DNA from 4 places in the Streptomyces sp. QH1-20 genome. Region 2 is predicted to be linked to each of the others. Evidence: riboswitches for the same ligand, from Rfam matches in the RefSeq annotation. Region 2 holds a riboswitch; each other region holds the start of a gene.

The links. Region 2 has a riboswitch for cyclic di-AMP ahead of AB8O64_RS03855 (C40 family peptidase). Riboswitches for the same ligand answer to the same signal wherever they lie in the genome.
Region 1: it holds a riboswitch for cyclic di-AMP, as region 2 does, so the genes downstream of both, AB8O64_RS14870 (transglycosylase family protein) here and AB8O64_RS03855 (C40 family peptidase) in region 2, are expected to answer to the same signal.
Region 3: it holds a riboswitch for cyclic di-AMP, as region 2 does, so the genes downstream of both, AB8O64_RS17055 (M23 family metallopeptidase) here and AB8O64_RS03855 (C40 family peptidase) in region 2, are expected to answer to the same signal.
Region 4: it holds a riboswitch for cyclic di-AMP, as region 2 does, so the genes downstream of both, AB8O64_RS26915 (peptidoglycan DD-metalloendopeptidase family protein) here and AB8O64_RS03855 (C40 family peptidase) in region 2, are expected to answer to the same signal.

What each region holds. Positions count from the first base shown of each region.
Region 1 covers NZ_CP166299.1:3,315,183-3,319,369, reverse strand. The annotation lists gene AB8O64_RS14880 (cytochrome P450) at 1-2, shown strand, start outside; gene AB8O64_RS14875 (transglycosylase family protein) at 118-1,197, shown strand; cyclic di-AMP (ydaO/yuaA leader) riboswitch at 1,457-1,639, shown strand; gene AB8O64_RS14870 (transglycosylase family protein) at 1,644-2,375, shown strand; gene eno (phosphopyruvate hydratase) at 2,658-3,938, shown strand; gene AB8O64_RS14860 (septum formation initiator family protein) at 4,110-4,187, shown strand, end outside.
Region 2 covers NZ_CP166299.1:816,042-820,228, reverse strand. The annotation lists gene AB8O64_RS03865 (hypothetical protein) at 1-582, shown strand, start outside; gene AB8O64_RS03860 (cytochrome P450) at 664-1,863, opposite strand; cyclic di-AMP (ydaO/yuaA leader) riboswitch at 2,398-2,574, shown strand; gene AB8O64_RS03855 (C40 family peptidase) at 2,578-3,051, shown strand; gene AB8O64_RS03850 (rodlin) at 3,396-3,806, shown strand; gene AB8O64_RS03845 (alkaline phosphatase PhoX) at 4,076-4,187, shown strand, end outside.
Region 3 covers NZ_CP166299.1:3,814,583-3,818,769, forward strand. The annotation lists gene AB8O64_RS17050 (MFS transporter) at 1-672, opposite strand, end outside; gene AB8O64_RS17055 (M23 family metallopeptidase) at 849-2,135, opposite strand; cyclic di-AMP (ydaO/yuaA leader) riboswitch at 2,146-2,314, opposite strand; gene AB8O64_RS17060 (PP2C family protein-serine/threonine phosphatase) at 2,533-3,684, opposite strand; gene AB8O64_RS17065 (DEAD/DEAH box helicase) at 4,088-4,187, opposite strand, start outside.
Region 4 covers NZ_CP166299.1:5,931,389-5,935,575, reverse strand. The annotation lists gene AB8O64_RS26925 (HPr family phosphocarrier protein) at 1-113, shown strand, start outside; gene AB8O64_RS26920 (GntR family transcriptional regulator) at 284-1,012, opposite strand; gene AB8O64_RS26915 (peptidoglycan DD-metalloendopeptidase family protein) at 1,263-2,066, opposite strand; cyclic di-AMP (ydaO/yuaA leader) riboswitch at 2,080-2,233, opposite strand; gene AB8O64_RS26910 (M16 family metallopeptidase) at 2,501-3,868, opposite strand; gene AB8O64_RS26905 (pitrilysin family protein) at 3,913-4,187, opposite strand, start outside.

The DNA.
Region 1 (4,187 bases), 2.5 Mb from region 2:
GACCATACGTCAACTCACGTGACCTTCGCGTGACCTCCGCTACACCGGCTTGTGACTCCCGTGGTCCGTCGCTATGTTCGACCACCATCAACTGAGCCGCCAACGAGAGGCCAACGCATGCGCTCCGGCAACGGTAGACACCGCAGACCCCGTCAGGTACCGGCGATCGTGGTCGCGGCGGGGGTGACGGGCGCGTCCCTCGCCATGCCGCTGCTCGCCGCCACCGGCGCGAACGCCGCCGAGGCCGAGACGTGGGACAAGGTCGCCCGGTGCGAGAGCGGAGGTGTCTGGAGCTCCAACTCCGGCAACGGCTTCTTCGGCGGACTGCAGATGACGCAGGAGATGTGGCAGCAGAACGGCGGCACGGACTACGCACCGCGCCCCGACCTCGCCAGCCGCTCGCAGCAGATCGCCGTGGCCGAGCGGATCCTCGCCGGCCGGGGCCCGGACGCCTGGCCGAGCTGCGCGGTGTCCTCGGGGCTCGCGAAGGGCGGCAAGGCGCCGGAGGTCAACCCGGGCAGTACGCACACCCCCGAGCCGGAGGCGCCCGCCAAGCCCGCGCCGACGCGCGACACCCCTTCGACGCCGTCGACCCCCTCTCCCGACTCCTCCGAGAAGCCCGACTCCTCCGGGAAGCCCTCTCCCTCCGAGAAGCCGTCCTCGCCCTCCTCCTCGCCGTCTCCGTCCTCTCCCGACTCCTCTTCCTCGCCGTCCGCTCCCACGGGGACCGACGAGCCGTCCGGCAAGCCCACCGAGCCGGTGCCCGGCGAGTCCACTCAGCCCACGGACGGTTCGTCGGAGGGCGGCAAGCACCGCAAGCCCTCCACGGACGACCCCACCGAGATCCCCTCGACCACGCCCGGCGCCCCCTCGGGCACGCCCGGCACGGACACGGGCTCCTCCGGCACGCCGACGCCCGACGGCACGGACGGCACGGGCACGGACAAGGACCACGCCGGGACGCCGCGTTCGGACGACGGCCGCGCCTCGCGGGACGGGGGCGCACGCACGGACCAACCGGGCGCCGGCGACTACACGGTGCGCCCTGGTGACAATCTGTCAGCCATTGCGGAGCAGCACTCCGTCGAGGGCGGCTGGTCCTCCCTCTACCAGGACAACAAGAAGGTGGTAGGGGACGATCCGGACCTGATCCAGCCTGGTCAGAAGCTTGAGGTCAAGAAAAAAGCCGGTAAATAGAGCAGACTTCGCGGGGAATGTCCGTTCCAGTCGAAAGTGAGACATGGGTCTCGTTGACTTCTGGTCGGACGGCAGTCATCCGGAGTTTGTTCATGGTCTCTCACCTGCGGAAACAAGGTGTTCCCGCGGGTAACAAGAGGCAACTGTGGCTGGAATCAGGGGTTTGAACCCGTACGCCAGCTGTGTCTAACGTCGTCACCGCTCGCCACCGCGAGCACCACGGTCGCCACGCCGAATCCTGCCGGCGGCCGGAGGGGTCGTCGCGAAAGCGCCGTAGGCAGGAGCGGGGGAACCAAGGTAGGCGCCGGAACGGTCCAGCCGATCACATGATCGACAGGGGCGGGACGGCTTGGGGTGAAGCCGAGTGTGCACCGCACACCAGGCCGGGCAACTCACAGCCCGAACCCGACAGCTCACCTCGTAGGCGTCGGTGAGGAAACCGACTCATGTCCAAGGGCAAGCACCGTCGTCCGTCCAAGGCCGTTCGTATCGTCACGCTCGCCGGCGTCGCCGGTGTCGCCGTCGCCGCGCCCCTGATGGCCGCGACCTCCGCCAGCGCCGCCTCCGTCGACACCTGGGACGCCGTCGCGCAGTGCGAGTCCGGTGGCAACTGGTCCATCAACACCGGCAACGGCTACTACGGCGGTCTGCAGTTCTCGCAGTCCTCCTGGAACGCCGCCGGCGGCCAGGCCTACGCCGACCGCGCCGACCACGCCACCAAGGGCCAGCAGATCGCCGTCGCCGAGAAGCTGCTCGCCATGCAGGGCCCGGGTGCCTGGGGCTGCGCGGTGCCCGGTCTGAGCGCCGGTGGCGCCAAGGCCGACGTCGACACCTCCGGCTCCTCCTCCTCCTCCTCCTCCTCGCGCGGCACCTCCACCAAGTCGCACGCGGACCGCAGCGAGCGTCAGGCCCCGAAGCAGCAGGCCGCCCCGAAGGCCGCCGCCCCGCAGCTCCAGTCCGAGGACGAGGACGACGCTCCGGCCCCGGCCCCGAAGGCCACCCCGAAGTCCTTCAAGAAGGGCGACGGCGAGTACGAGGTCAAGGCCGGCGACACCCTCGCCAAGATCGCCGAGGCCAAGAAGGTCAAGGGCGGCTGGCAGAAGCTGCACGAGCTCAACAAGGACGTCGTCGAGAACGCCGACCTGATCTTCGTGGGCCAGCAGCTGCACCTCAGCTGATCCGGCGGGCCGGCCTCCGCCGTGCCACCGGTGTTCACAGCGGACCGCCCCGCTCCGACGCGCCTTCCCCCCGGGGCGCGCCGGAGCGGGGCTCCGCCGTTTTTGGACCCGGGCGTTGCCCCGTGTCCGGATTCTCCGCTCGGCGAACACATCGGCTGTTCGTCCGATGATCTCGGCATTTGTGCGGTTTTTCGGCTCGCCAGGTGGTCCACCGGCGGGGGGAACCCCCGGAGCCCGTTAGGCTCGGGGGCAGAACTTCAGACACACACGAAGGAGACGCACGTGCCGTCTATCGACGTCGTCGTAGCTCGCGAGATCCTCGACTCGCGAGGCAACCCCACGGTCGAGGTCGAGGTCGGCCTCGACGACGGCTCCACGGGCCGTGCGGCCGTGCCGTCCGGCGCCTCCACCGGCGCCTTCGAGGCCATCGAGCTCCGTGACGGTGACAAGAACCGCTACCTCGGCAAGGGTGTCGAGAAGGCCGTCCTCGCCGTCATCGAGCAGATCGGCCCGGAGCTCGTCGGCTACGACGCCACCGAGCAGCGCCTGATCGACCAGGCCATGTTCGACCTGGACGCCACCGACAACAAGGGCTCGCTCGGCGCCAACGCCATCCTCGGCGTCTCCCTCGCCGTCGCGCACGCCGCCTCCGAGGCGTCCGACCTGCCGCTCTTCCGCTACCTCGGCGGCCCGAACGCGCACCTGCTGCCCGTTCCGATGATGAACATCCTCAACGGTGGGTCGCACGCCGACTCCAACGTGGACATCCAGGAGTTCATGATCGCGCCGATCGGCGCGGAGTCCTTCTCCGAGGCGCTGCGCTGGGGCACCGAGGTCTACCACACCCTCAAGGCCGTCCTGAAGCGCAAGGGCCTGTCCACCGGCCTCGGCGACGAGGGCGGCTTCGCCCCGAACCTCGGCTCCAACCGCGAAGCCCTCGACCTCATCCTCGAGGCCATCAAGGAGGCCGGTTACACCCCCGGCCAGGACGTCGCGCTCGCGCTCGACGTCGCCGCGTCCGAGTTCTTCAAGGACGGCTCGTACGAGTTCGAGGGCAAGTCCCGCTCGGCCGCCGAGATGACGGACTACTACGCGGAGCTCGTCGCCGCGTACCCGCTGGTCTCCATCGAGGACCCGCTGTTCGAGGACGACTGGGACGGTTGGAAGACCCTCACCGAGCGTCTCGGCGACAAGGTCCAGATCGTCGGTGACGACCTGTTCGTCACCAACCCCGAGCGCCTCGGCCGCGGCATCGAGGAGGGCGCCGCCAACGCCCTGCTGGTCAAGGTCAACCAGATCGGTTCGCTGACCGAGACCCTCGACGCCGTCGAGCTCGCCCAGCGCAACGGCTTCAAGTGCATGATGTCCCACCGCTCCGGCGAGACCGAGGACGTCACCATCGCCGACCTGGCCGTCGCCACCAACTGCGGCCAGATCAAGACCGGCGCCCCGGCCCGCTCCGAGCGCGTCGCCAAGTACAACCAGCTGCTGCGCATCGAGGAGATCCTCGACGACGCCGCGGTCTACGCCGGCCGCAGCGCCTTCCCGCGCTTCAAGGGCTGACACCCGGCTGACACCCGGCCGGCTCCCCCCGGCACCAGGGCTCCGAACGGGCGCTGAACGCTCCCGGCCGAAAACCCTCCCGGGACAGACGGCAGCCTCACTACGTCCTCGGCCACGGTCCCGTACCGTGGCCGAGGACGTACGTTCGTTCAGAGACCACGGGGAGGCGACGTGGCGGCGGAACGGTTGCCCACCGCGACCAGGCTCAAGGCGCTCGGCACGGTGCTCGTACAGGGCCCGTCGGCCCGG
Region 2 (4,187 bases):
GACCGGCCCGGGCGGCCCGCGAGCCCCGCGGCCGCCCCGACGGCGGCCCCCGTCGACCGGGCGGAACTCGAAGCCCGGGCCCGGGCCATCGAGACCGCGATCGAGCTGATCCACGTCACGAGCGTCCCGGGCTTCGAGCCGGCCGCCCAGTCCGTCGGCGTCATCGGCGACGACGGCTTCTCCCTCGCCTACGCCAAGGGCGGCGCGGTGCTGTGGCTGACCGTCGACCGAGGCACGCTGACCGAGGCGAACTGCGCGGAGGGCTCCGTCTTCGGTACGGGCGGCGGAGAGGTGACCTGCGAGCGGGAGGGCCGCACGTGGTACCGCTCCACGGCGGGCTCTCATGAGTACGCCCTGGCCCGGGACGGTTACGTGGTCCGGCTCAGTGCGGCCCGCGACGCGGTGAGCCGCGACGTCCTGCGCGGCGCCGCCGAGGCCGCCCACCCGGCGAACGACCAGGAACTGGACGCGGTGCTCCCGCCGCTGCGCGAGCGGGGCGGCGTGCAGCCGGACGAGCGGGGCGACATCTTCCCGGGCCGCGAGGTGCCCGACAGCCGCCCGCCCGCCGGTGCGGGCGGCTGAGGCGCCCGGCACGGCAGTGGCCCGGACCCGTCGGTCTCCGACGGGTCCGGGCCATCCGTATGTCCGCCCCGGGAAGCCGCGCTACCGCTGCGGCGTGAACCTCACGGGCAGGGTGAGCAGCCCGCGCAGCGCCATGCTGGGACGCCAGGTGAGAGCGGCGGGGTCGATGTCGAAGGCGAGGTCCGGGCAGCGCTCCAGCAGGGCCTTGAGGGCGATGGCCGCCTCCATCCGGGCGAGCGGGGCACCGATGCAGTGGTGGATACCGTGGCCGAAGGCCAGGTGCCCACGGGACTCGCGGCGGATGTCGAAGCGGTCGGGCTCGGGGAAGTGCCGGGGATCGCGGGCCGCCGCGGCGAGCACGACGATCACCGGTTCCCTGGCGGGGATGGTGGTGCCGCCGATCTCCACCGGCTCGGCGGTGTAGCGGAAGGCGCACCGCTCCACCGGGCAGTCGTAGCGGAGCATCTCCTCGATCGCGCCGTCGAGCAGGGACCAGTCGGCGCGCAGCGCCGCCAGCTGGTCGGGGTGGCGCAGCAGCTCGTGGACGCCGCTGGAGATGAGGTTGACGGTGGTCTCGTGGCCGGCGACGAGCAGAACGAAGGCCATGCCCAGCAGTTCGTCGGACGAGAGCCGGTCGCCGTCGTCGTCCGTGGCGGTGGTCAGGGCGCTGAGGAGATCGTCGCCGGGGTCCTGCCGCTTGGCCTCGATGAGCGACACGAAGTACGCGGTCATCGCCTGGGCGGCGGCACCGGCGGCCTCCGGGCTGCTGGGGAGGACGACCTCGTTGGACCACTCGCGGAAGGCGGCGCGGTCACCGACGGGCACCCCGAGCAGTTCGCAGATGACCGTCAGCGGCAGCGGCAGCGCGAAGGAGTCCACGAGGTCGGCGCGGCCGAGCGGCAGCATCGCGTCCAGGAGTTCGCCGGTCCACCGCGCGATGCGGGGGCGCAGCTCCTCGATGCGGCGCGGGGTGAATTCCTTGGCGACGAACTTGCGCAGACGCGTGTGGTGCGGCGGGTCGACCTGGAGCATGTTCAGCCCGATCGCGTAGCCGCCGTCGTCCTCCCAGTCCGGCGAGTAGCGGATGTCGTTGCGCAGCCGGGGGTCCGTCAGGGCGGCCCGGGCCTCGTCGTTGCCGACGATCAGCCAGGACTCGCGTCCGTCGGGGGTCCGCACCCGATGGACGGGACCCCGCTCCCGCAGGCTCGCGTAGAGCGGATACGGGTCCTTGGTGAAGTCCGTGCCGGCGGGTGTGAGGTCCTCGAGGGTTGGCGTGGACACAGGCGTTCCCTTCGTCGTCCGGGGCATGACCGGAGATCAAGCGGGGGCTGTTCCCCACTTAATGGGTCGACCGTAGCATCAAGTGGGGAGCTGTCCACGCTTCGGGGGTGAGTGAAGGATCCGTGGTCGCCACAGTCGAACGCGAGGGCCCCGGCCGCTCACCACCCGTCAGTCCGCCCTGGCCGCGGATAATGCGGAGGCTGTCATTCAGTCATCGGGCGGGGCGGCCCCACGGAACCGGCGGGCGTGCGCGTGGGACCGCCCTCCCGGTGCCCGGCGGGTATCGGCCGCGACCGCCGGTAACTCCCTTGATATCCAGCCGCTTTCAGGCGTCGATCGACGCCGATTTCCGCTGTACGGGGGCTGTTGACAGGGGTTCGGGCGGGGTGAAATCAGCCCCCGGTTCCTTGGGGCGACGCGAAGTGAACAAGTTCACAGAAGGCCGTTTGGGCTCTGATTTTCAGCTGTTGATGATGCAGGATCTCTGCTCGAACACAAGAACCCGTCACAGAGGCGGGCGACCCGGGCGGACGCCGAGTCCTGCCGCCGTCCGGGTGCAGATACAGATCAAGGATCGGCAGGAGCGGGAGACCCAAGCACGACGAACCACGATGGCAGTGGTTCTTGGGGTGAAGCCACGTATGTGGCCGGGCAACTTTGTCAGCCCGAACCCGACAGGTCACCTTTCGTAGGCGGATGACGAAGGGCTTTGGCATGTCTGCGTTCCCTGGCATACCTGCACTGCTTTCCCGGGCCGGAACCGCATCGGTTCTGACCGCAGCCACCGTCACCGCGTCGATGCTGATCCCGACACTGGCAACCGACGCACAGGCGGCGACTCCGGGAACGAAGGCGCTGCAGATCGCGGCCTCGAAGAAGGGGTCGCCGTATCAGTACGGCGCCACCGGTCCGAACCGTTTCGACTGCTCGGGCCTGACGCTGTACGCCTTCAAGAAGGCGGGCAAGGCACTGCCGCGCACCGCGGCTTCGCAGTACAACAAGACCAGGCATCTTTCGGCCGGCTCGCGTCAGCCGGGCGACCTGGTGTTCTTCCACTCGGGCAGCAACGTCTACCACGTGGGGATCTACGCCGGGAAGAATCAGATCTGGCACTCTCCGAAGCCGGGCAAGTCCGTGCGGCTGGAGAAGATCTGGACGAACAGTGTCTGGTACGGCCGCGTCAAGTAGCCCTTGAGGCTGTTCAAAAGCCCGCCCGGACGCTCTTGTGGGGGCACAGTCCGGGCGGGCTGACGGCTGCGGAGGCACCGCTGCGCGCAGCACGCTACCAGCCGAATCCGAAACACCCGGGTGCCGTCACCCCATTGGTCGCCCCGGAAGTGCGCCACGCGTGCGTGCGCAATTACCTGCCCGCTCTCCCGGGCGGGTCGGTGGCCGTTTGCCGCCTGCCTTTCGATGGCGCCGCTCATGATCCGGCTGGCTCAAATGAGTGAATGTCCGGAACTTCTTAAATCGACCGGAGTTACTCAGGTCGCTTCCTTGTGAGGGGCGCTAATCGATCGAAAGGCATGGACGTGCTCAAGAAGGTACTCGCCACGACCGCGATGACGGTTTCCGCGGTCGGCGCCATCACCGCTCCCGCGATGGCGATCGGCAACGACAACGGTGACGTCGCCAATGGCAACGCCGCGAAGACCGGTTACGGCAACACCAAGACCGGCGGCGAGCAAAGCCCGCAGATGAGCCTGATCCAGGGCACGCTCAACAAGCCGTGCCTGGGTATCGGCAAGATCGGTGTCCAGTCCCTCATCGCGCTGCTCAACATCGGTATCCAGGACATCCCGATCCTCACCTCGCAGCAGCAGCAGCAGTGCACCGACAACTCCACGATCAGCGACGGGGACGACCAGCTGTCGCACATCCTGGACGAGATCCCGATCCTGTCGGGCAACGGTTCCGGGAACAGCGCGCACGACGGGCACTGACGGCCCAGAGCCTTTGGTGTTCATCCCCCTGCTCCGGGTACGCGGGATCCGGAGCAGGGGGATTCCCGTGTGCCGAGGCAATTGATCACCTTGTCCAACGGGCGGATTATCGCGGGTACTCCGGGCGACGTCGCGGATCGGCCCGGAAGGGGATCACTCCGGATTCACCTTTTGTTGATGTACTGTCAACTCTGCGCTTTTATGGTCCGGGAGACCAGGCCTCGCCGCCGGTCGGTGACGAGGCACCCCCCAACTCCCCTGGAGTGACCGTGGAACGTCGCACCTTCCTGCGCGCGGCCGTCGTCGGCACCTCGGCCGCCGCGCTCGGCGGCTCACTGTGGAGCGCCGCCTACGCGAGCCCGGCCCAGCCGGGCGCCGGCC
Region 3 (4,187 bases), 3.0 Mb from region 2:
CTCTTCGCCGCGGCCATGGATGAAGAGCCAGCGTGGACTTTCCGGCACATGGCGCCGTACGAGCAGGATGGCCAGGCCCAGAACGACGCCGAAGCCGAAGGTGATCCGCCAGCCGAGGTCGGCCGGGAAGATGTTCGTGTCCAGCATCAGGATCGACAGCAGCGAGCCGCCGATCGCGCCGAGCCAGAAGCTGCCGTTGATGATCAGATCCACCCGGCCGCGGTAGGTGGCGGGGATCAGCTCGTCGATGGCGGAGTTGATGGCCGCGTACTCACCGCCGATACCGAAGCCCGTCAGGAAGCGGAAGAGGAAGAACCACCACGTGGAGAAGGAGAACGCCGTCATCGCGGTCGCCGCCAGATAGACGGCGAGCGTGATCATGAAAAGCTTTTTACGGCCGAAGAGATCGGTCAGCCGCCCGAAGAAGAGCGCTCCGACGCAGGCACCAGCCACGTACAGCGCCGCCGCCAGGCCCGTGACCTGCCCCGAGGTGATGGACAGGCCGCTGTCCTTCTCGGACAGACGGCCGGCGATATTGCCGACGACCGTGACCTCCAGCCCGTCCAGGATCCAGACGGTGCCGAGGCCGATCACCACCGTCCAGTGCCACCGGGACCAGGGCAGCCGGTCGAGGCGGGCAGGCACTGAGGTGGTGATCGTCGCATTCGTCACACACCCCGAGTTCCCACCTGAACCTGAAGCATTCGTGGCAAAGGTGTGGTTATCGGGACCGATTATCGGCGTCGTGCGGGACAGGCAGTGGGCGTAGGGCTTCTACGTTCGTACGAGCCTTTCCCCGCCCATGCCCCTTACGAAACGCTCCGCGCCCCTTGCGGCTGCAGGGCCCCTTACGGCTGCAGGCCCCGGCCGCGCAGCCACGACAGCGGGTCGACCGGCGAGCCGCCGCCCGGCCGGGTCTCCAGGTGCAGGTGGGGGCCCGTGACGTTGCCGGTCGCGCCGACCCGGCCGATCACGTCGCCCGCCGAGACCTGGCCGGAGGTGACCACCATCGAGGAGAGGTGGCAGTACCAGATCTGGGTGCCGTCGTTCAGCGTCAGCACGACGCGGTAGCCGTACGCGCCCGCCCACCCCGCGCTGGTGATCGTTCCGCCGTCGACCGCCTTGACCGGGGTGCCGGTCGGGGCGGCGAAGTCCGCGCCGGTGTGGTTCGCGGACCACATGTCGCCGGCCTGGCCGAAGCCCGCGGTCAGCGTGTACGAGCCGACGGGGAGGGAGTAAGAGCCCGAGCTGTGGCCGCTGCCACCGCCCGAGGACTCCGACCCGCCGCCCCCGGGTTCGCTCGAAGATTCGTCAGAAGATTCGTTCGAAGACTTCTCTGCGGCCTTCTCGGCCGCCTTTTCCGCTTCCGCCTTCTTCTTCTCGGCCGCCGCCTCGGCTTCCGCCTTCTCCTTCTCGGCCGCGGCCTGCTCCGCCTTCTCGGCCGCCGCCTTCCGGTGGGCCTCGGCGGCCTTCTTCGCCTCGGCCTCGCGGGCCTCCTCGTCGCCGAGGTTCTGCTGGTGCTCGGCCTGCTGGAGGATGCGGGCGCGTAGCGCCTCGCCGGCGTCGGACGTGCCGCGGGCCGCCTCCTCGGCGGACAGTCCCGCCTGGGTCAGCGGCTGATCGGCACCGGGTGCCTGCGCCGCGGCGGGGCCGGAAGCGGCGTCCTTCTTCTTGTCGTCGTCATCCGCCAGCAGCGCGCCGAAGCCGGGGATGCTCTGGGCCACGTCGGGCACGGATATCGGCGCCGCCGGGCGGTCCTGGGCGGTCGCCATGCCGCCCGCGCCGACCGCCGCGATCACGCCGACGCCGAGGACCGCGCCACTGCGGGCCATCGTGCCGCCGCGCTGCTTGACGACGCGGTGTCTGCCACGGACCGGGGCGACGGACTCCGCGGTGGGGTTCCACACCTCCCCGGGCTCCGCGGCCGGCTCTGCGGCGGCCATGGGGTTCACGGTGGGCTCGACGGCGACGGCGGGCTCGGCCGCGGGCGTCAGAGGAGTCATGTACGCGGGCACGATCGAAGGCTCCGGCGCGTAGGACCCGTACGGCTCGGACGGCTCCGGCTGCTCGTACGACCCGTACGGCCCGTACGACCCGTAGGAACCATCGCCGGGGGCAGGCTTGTTGGACGCCACGAGGGCGACTCCTTTCCTTCCTTCTCGCCTACCGGGTTAGCTGACGGGTTCGGAACAGGAAGGTCTCCTACGGGCCGGAGTACGGCCCGATTCACCCCAAGTTTGGTGGTTCCCCGGTTCCCGGTTGTCGCTGGTGGTGCAGATGGTGCTGTGCCCGCGGGATTCGGCGAAGGCGCACGGTGCCGCCTCTTGCGGCGGCTGTGACGACCGCGCTGCGTTATCGAACGTTAATAGACATGGCTGGCGGATTCCAAGCCGAACGCCCGAACCCACCGGCTTTCGGGGCCTACTTCACAGGACACGCGGGTTTCCCCGGAGGCGAGTTACTGCGCGCTACCGGAACACCACGGAGTTGATCCCTCGTCAGGCCATATCGACGGCCCGCGCCGATTCAAGATCAATTACGGTCGTCGGAGGAACCGGCGGGAGAACCGGCAGCAGATCCGTGCGGGGAAGTGTGCGTCCGCGTGGACGTCACGGTCGCGGTGAGAGTGCCGCGCGCGACGGCCACGGGATGGTGGAAGCCGTCACCGCGCCGGATCGCCAGAAGGGCCATGTCGTCAGCCGTGTGCCCGCCCGAGTGGTGGGCCACGTCCGCGGCGAGGACGTCGAGGAGCGCGTCCGGGCTCCGGAACTGCCTGCCGCGCAACCGGTCCTGCGGGACGTAGAAGACGCCGTCCGCGTCCCGGGCCTCCGTCACCCCGTCGGTGAACAGCAGCAGCGTCGAACCCGCCGGGAACTCCCGCTCCTCCGCCCGGTCCGGCCACCCACCCAGGTCCCCCATGCCGAGCGGCAGCGCGGGCACCTCCGGGTACGTCTCGGCCACCCGCCCGTCCGCGTGCAGCAGCAGCGGGGGCGGGTGGCCGCGGTTCACCAGGCGCAGTGTGTTCGCCCCGGGCGGCACCTCCGCAAGTACCGCGGTGGTGAAGCCCTCGGACTGGTCCAGGTTGGCGCGCCGTCTGCCCTCCCGCCACAACGCGTGCTCCAGCCGGGCCGCGAGCGCCTCGAGCGTGCGCTCCTGCTCGGCGGCCTCCCGGAAGGCGCCGATCACCACCGCGACGGCCTCCACCGCGCCCAGTCCCTTGCCGCGCACGTCGCCGACGATCACGCGCACGCCGTGCGGGGTGTCCTGGACGGCGTAGAGGTCGCCGCCGATCCGGGCGTCGGCCTGGGCCGCCACATAGCGCGCGGCGACGCGCAGCCCGGCGATGCGGGCGGGCGGCGTCGGCAGGACCGCGCGCTGGGCGGCCTCGGCGATGCCGCGCGCGGAGGCGAGCTGCTGGTCGCCGTGGCGCACGATGCGGTTGAGACCGAGGGCGAGGAGGGAGACGGCCGTGACCGTGACGACCTCGGTCGCGGACTCGGCGGTGTCGTGGACGCGGTGGTACACCGCGAGGGTGATGGCCGCGCCCACGGCCGCCAGGGCGGTCGTCACGGTGGCGCGCAGGGACAGCAGGGCCGCCGCGACGAGGGGGGCGGAGCAGAAGAAGGGGGCGTAGGTGAAGCGGGGAGGGGTGAAGTAGTCGAAGGCGGCGCCGCCGACGATCAGGAGGGCCGGGAGCCATCTCGCTGCGCGGCGGGCAACTGTCCAGTGGGACTCCCCGCCGTTCCGCTGCGGCGGGTTCCACGGGGGGTTCGATGCCGGGCCTCGGGCCGGATCGCGGGCCGGGCCGCAGGCCGCCTCACGTGCCGGGTCGCGCGTCGAAGCCGACCCGGGCTCGCCTCGCTTCCCCACCGTGTTCTCTCCTGACGACCGGCCGTCCCGCGCGTATCCCCTCAGCCTCGCGCGTGCCGGAAGGGCAGGCGAGCGGGGATCCGCCGTCGGAGTGGGGCGGGGCCCGGATTCCGGGGGCCGCGGGCGCGTCCACAAACGCCGGACGGGCTGGATGTGGCTGAGCTCAGCCACATCCAGCCCGTCCGGCGTCAAAGACCGTCAGGTCACTCCGTACGCGTCACGCCGCGGACGGGCGACGGCCGCCGCCGCCCGTGCCGCCACCACCGCCGCCGCTGCGACGGCCACGGCCGACCGCGTTGCCCGGGCGGGTGCCGGAG
Region 4 (4,187 bases), 5.1 Mb from region 2:
AGGGCGGCGAGGAGATCGTCCTCGCCACCGAGGCGGAAGGCGCCGAGGCCGCGCTCGACCGTCTGGCCAAGCTGGTCGCCGAGGGGCTCGAGGAGCTCCCGGAGACCGTCTGATTCACCGCGCATCGCGCCCGGCGGGGCCGCGGCGGCCGATCGAGGCCGTCGCGGCCCCGCTCTTTTGCCGGTGCGGACCCGTTTGTTTTGCGCGGGCGCACGGGATCCGAGGCCGCACCCGGAAATACCCGCCGCTCGCTCTCGACGGCGCTTTGAATAGCGGATTCTTGTTAAGAGCGGGCGCTCACCGTGTTTACGGATTGTTTCGGATTTCTCACTCTCCCGGCCCGCCCCACGCTCACCGGCCGCCGCAGCCGGTATTCACCCGGCGGCCGGCCGGCCCGCGCCTCGGCCAGCGCCCGGGCCCGCTCCGCGTCGCCCCGGGCGACGGCGTCGACGAGGGCCCCGTGGACCTCCCAGACCTCGACGGGCCGCAGCGGGGTCTCCGGTGCGTAGACCCAGGCGATCTTGAGTCGTAGCTGAGTGAGCAGGGCGGCGAGGCTGGGGCTGCCGGAGGCCTGGGCGAGGGTCTCGTCGAACCAGTCGCCCAGAGGGCGCAGTTCCGCCGTACGACCGCCCCGGGCGCGCTCCTGCCCCAGCCTGACCAGTCCGCGCAGCACCTTCAGATGGGCCTCCGTGCGGCGCTGGGCGGCACGTGCGGCGCCGAGCGGCTCCAGCAGGGCGCGGACGTCGAGGAGATCGGCGGCCTCCCGCTCACTGGGCTCGGCGACACAGGCCCCGGCGTGCCGGCGGGTGGTCACGAACCCCTCGGAGGCGAGGGTGCGCAGGGCCTCGCGCACCGGCACCCGGGAGACGCCGTAACGGCGGGCCAGTAACTCCTCGATGAGCCGGCTGCCGGGCGGGTGGACCCCGGAGACGATGTCGTCGCGGATCGCCGCGCACACGGCGTGCGCGGAAATGCGGCTGCCTTCTCGCGCTGCTTCGCCATTGCCGGTCACGTAGGGCCCCGCATCAGTGAACCTCCGCCTTAATCCCCGCGAAACGCGGCCGATTGACGACTGTTCGGCGACTCTATGGCAATAGCCATGGATTTCCGATGGGAGCCGGGAATCCATGGCTATTTTTTGGCCAACGGGCCGGTGGATACGCCCGGTCGACGCACGTTGGGGCCCAACGCGAAGGCCCCGGCAGGAGCCGGGGCCTTCGCGTTGGCGATGAGTGCGGGGGCTTTGGCCCCGGACGCGTCGATCAGACGCTGACGCCGTGCGCGCGCAGGTAGGCGACGGGGTCGATGTCGGAGCCGTAGTCGGCACCCGTACGGGCCTCGAAGTGCAGGTGCGGGCCGGTGACGTTGCCCGTGGAGCCGGAGATGCCGATCTGCTGCCCCGCGGTGACCGCCTGGCCGGCGCTGACGCTGATCGAGGAGAGGTGGCCGTACTGCGTGTAGGTGCCGTCGTTGTGCTTGATGACGACGTTGTTGCCGTACGCACCGCCCCAGCCGGCCTCGACGACCGTGCCGGCGCCCACGGACTGCACCGTGGAACCCTCGGCGGCGTGGAAGTCGACGCCGGTGTGGCTGCCGGAGGACCACAGGCCGCTGGAGGCCTTGTAGGAGGTGGAGACGTAACTGCCGTCGATCGGGGAGACGTAGGCGTTGAGGCGCTTGCGCTCCTCGTCGCGGGCGGCGCGCTCCTTCTCGGCGCGCTCGGCCTCGGCCTTGCGCTTGGCCTCGTCCGCGCGCTGCTTGGCGTCCGCGGCCTTCTGCTTCGCGTCGGCCTCCGCCTTCAGCCGCGCCTCGGCCTCGTAGGCGGCGCTCTGCTGGGTGTCGGCCTGGGCGTCGATCCGGTCGGCCGTCTCGTCACCCATGACGACGGCCTGGGTGAGGCCGGTGTCCTGGACGCGCGGGGCGTCGTCGGTGGCGGCGATCGCCGGAGCGGCGAAGCCGGCGACCACACCGGTGGCGGTGAGCGTGGCGATGCCCGCCACGTTCGCGCTCACACGGACGGCGCGGCTCGGACGACGATGCTTGCCAGTGGCACCTATGAACGCCATGGGTGTGGCCATTCCTTTCCTTCCTTCTCGCCTACCGGGTTAGCTGACGGGTTCGGAGCAGGAAGGTCTCCTACGGCTCCCTCCGGGAAGGGACCCGATTCACCCCAGGGACTGTGGGTCCCCGGCTCCCCTGGCTCGCGCCATTGGGGACTCGGCGATGACTGACCGGTGCCGCGGATGCGACTCACATCTGACGGTCAGCCGGACTGACGCTAATCGGGGTGCGTTTCGATCGACAAACAGAACCGAGGTTTTGTGTCGTACGCCACACGCCAGACATGCAACCTCTCCTTCAAAACGGACATAAGGGAGGCACGCGAGCCCCGTTGGTCTCGCGTGCCTCCCTTATGCGCTTATCCACGGACCAGTTGGCCGGGCCATGCGGACGCTGCCGGAGCGAGCCGGCCGTGACCGGCCATCGCTCCGACGTGCCGTCAGCCCTGGACGACCGTCACCGCTCCGATGCCCAGCGCCTTGACCGGCTCCAGGATCTCCGAGGCGTCACCGACGAGAACCGTCACGAGGCGGTCGGCCGGGAACGCGCTCACGACGGCCGCGGTGGCCTCCACGGTGCCCGTCTCCGCGAGGCGCTCGTACAGCCGCGCCTGGAAGTCGTCGGGCAGGTGCTGCTCGACCTGGTCGGCGAGCGTGCCCGCGACGGCGGCGGCCGTCTCGTACTTGAGCGGGGCGACGCCCACGAGGTTCTGCACGGCGACGTCGCGCTCGGCGTCGGTCAGCCCCTCGGCGGCCAGGGTGCGCAGCACGGTCCACAGGTCGGCCAGCGCCGGGCCGGTGGACGCGGTGTCGACCGAGCCGCTGATGGCGAGCATCGCGGCGCCGGTGCCGTCGGGCGCCGAGCGGAGCACCTGGCCGAAGGAGCGCACGCCGTAGGTGTAGCCCTTCTCCTCGCGCAGGACGCGGTCCAGGCGGGAGGTGAGGGTGCCGCCGAGGCAGTACGTGCCGAGCACCTGGGCGGGCCAGACGCGGTCGTGCCGGTCGCCGCCGATCCGGCCGATGAGGAGCTGGGTCTGCACCGCTCCGGGGCGGTCGACGATCACGACGCGCCCGGAGTCGTCCGCGGTGATCGGCGGTACCGGCCGGGGTTCGGCGGCGGAGCCGGTCCACGCGCCGAGGGACTCGGCCAGCGCCTTGTCGAGGTCGACGCCGGTGAAGTCGCCGACGACCACGGCGGTCGCCGTGGCGGGGCGGACGTGCGCCTCGTAGAAGGCGCGGACGGCGGCGGCGTCGATGCGCTCGACGGTCTCCTCGGTGCCCTGGCGGGGGCGGGACATCCGCGACTCGGCGGGGAAGAGCTCCTTGGAGAGCGCCACGGCGGCCCGGCGGGCGGGGTTGGCCAGCTCGTGCGGGATCTCGTCCAGCCGGTTGCGGACGAGGCGCTCGACCTCGCCCTCGGGGAACGCGGGGGCGCGCAGGGCGTCGGCGAGCAGGCCGAGCGCCTTGGACAGCCGGGAGGCCGGGACCTCCAGCGAGACCCGGACGCCGGGGTGGTCGGCATGCGCGTCGAGGGTGGCCCCGCAGCGCTCCAGCTCGGCCGTGAACTCCTCGGCGGTGTGCTTGTCGGTGCCCTCGGACAGGGCACGCGCCATGATCGTGGCGACGCCGTCGAGGCCCTGCGGCTCGGCGTCCAGGGGCGCCGCGAGGTTGATCTCGACGGCGACGACCTGCTGGCCGGGGCGGTGGCAGCGCAGCACGGTGAGGCCGTTGGGCAGCTCACCGCGCTCGGGGGCCGGGAAGGCCCACGGGGTGGCCTCGCCGGGCTGCGGCCGGGGGTGGAACTCCATCGAAGGGCCTGCGGTCTGCGTGCTGCTCGCGGGTGCGGCGTCGCTCACTGGGCCGTCTCGCTTTCCGTTGCGTTTCCTGCGTTCTCGTCGGCCTCGGGGGCGGTCGGCTCGTACACCAGCACGGCGCGGTTGTCGGGACGCAGCCGGGCCGCGGCGACCTCCCGCACCTCCTCGGCGGTGATGTCCAGGACCCGGTCGACCGCACTGAGAGCGAGCTGCGGGTCGCCGAACAGGACCGCGTAGCGGCACAGTTCGTCCGCGCGGCCGCTGACGGTGGCGAGCCGGTCCAGCCACTCGCGCTCCAGCTGGGCCTGGGCGC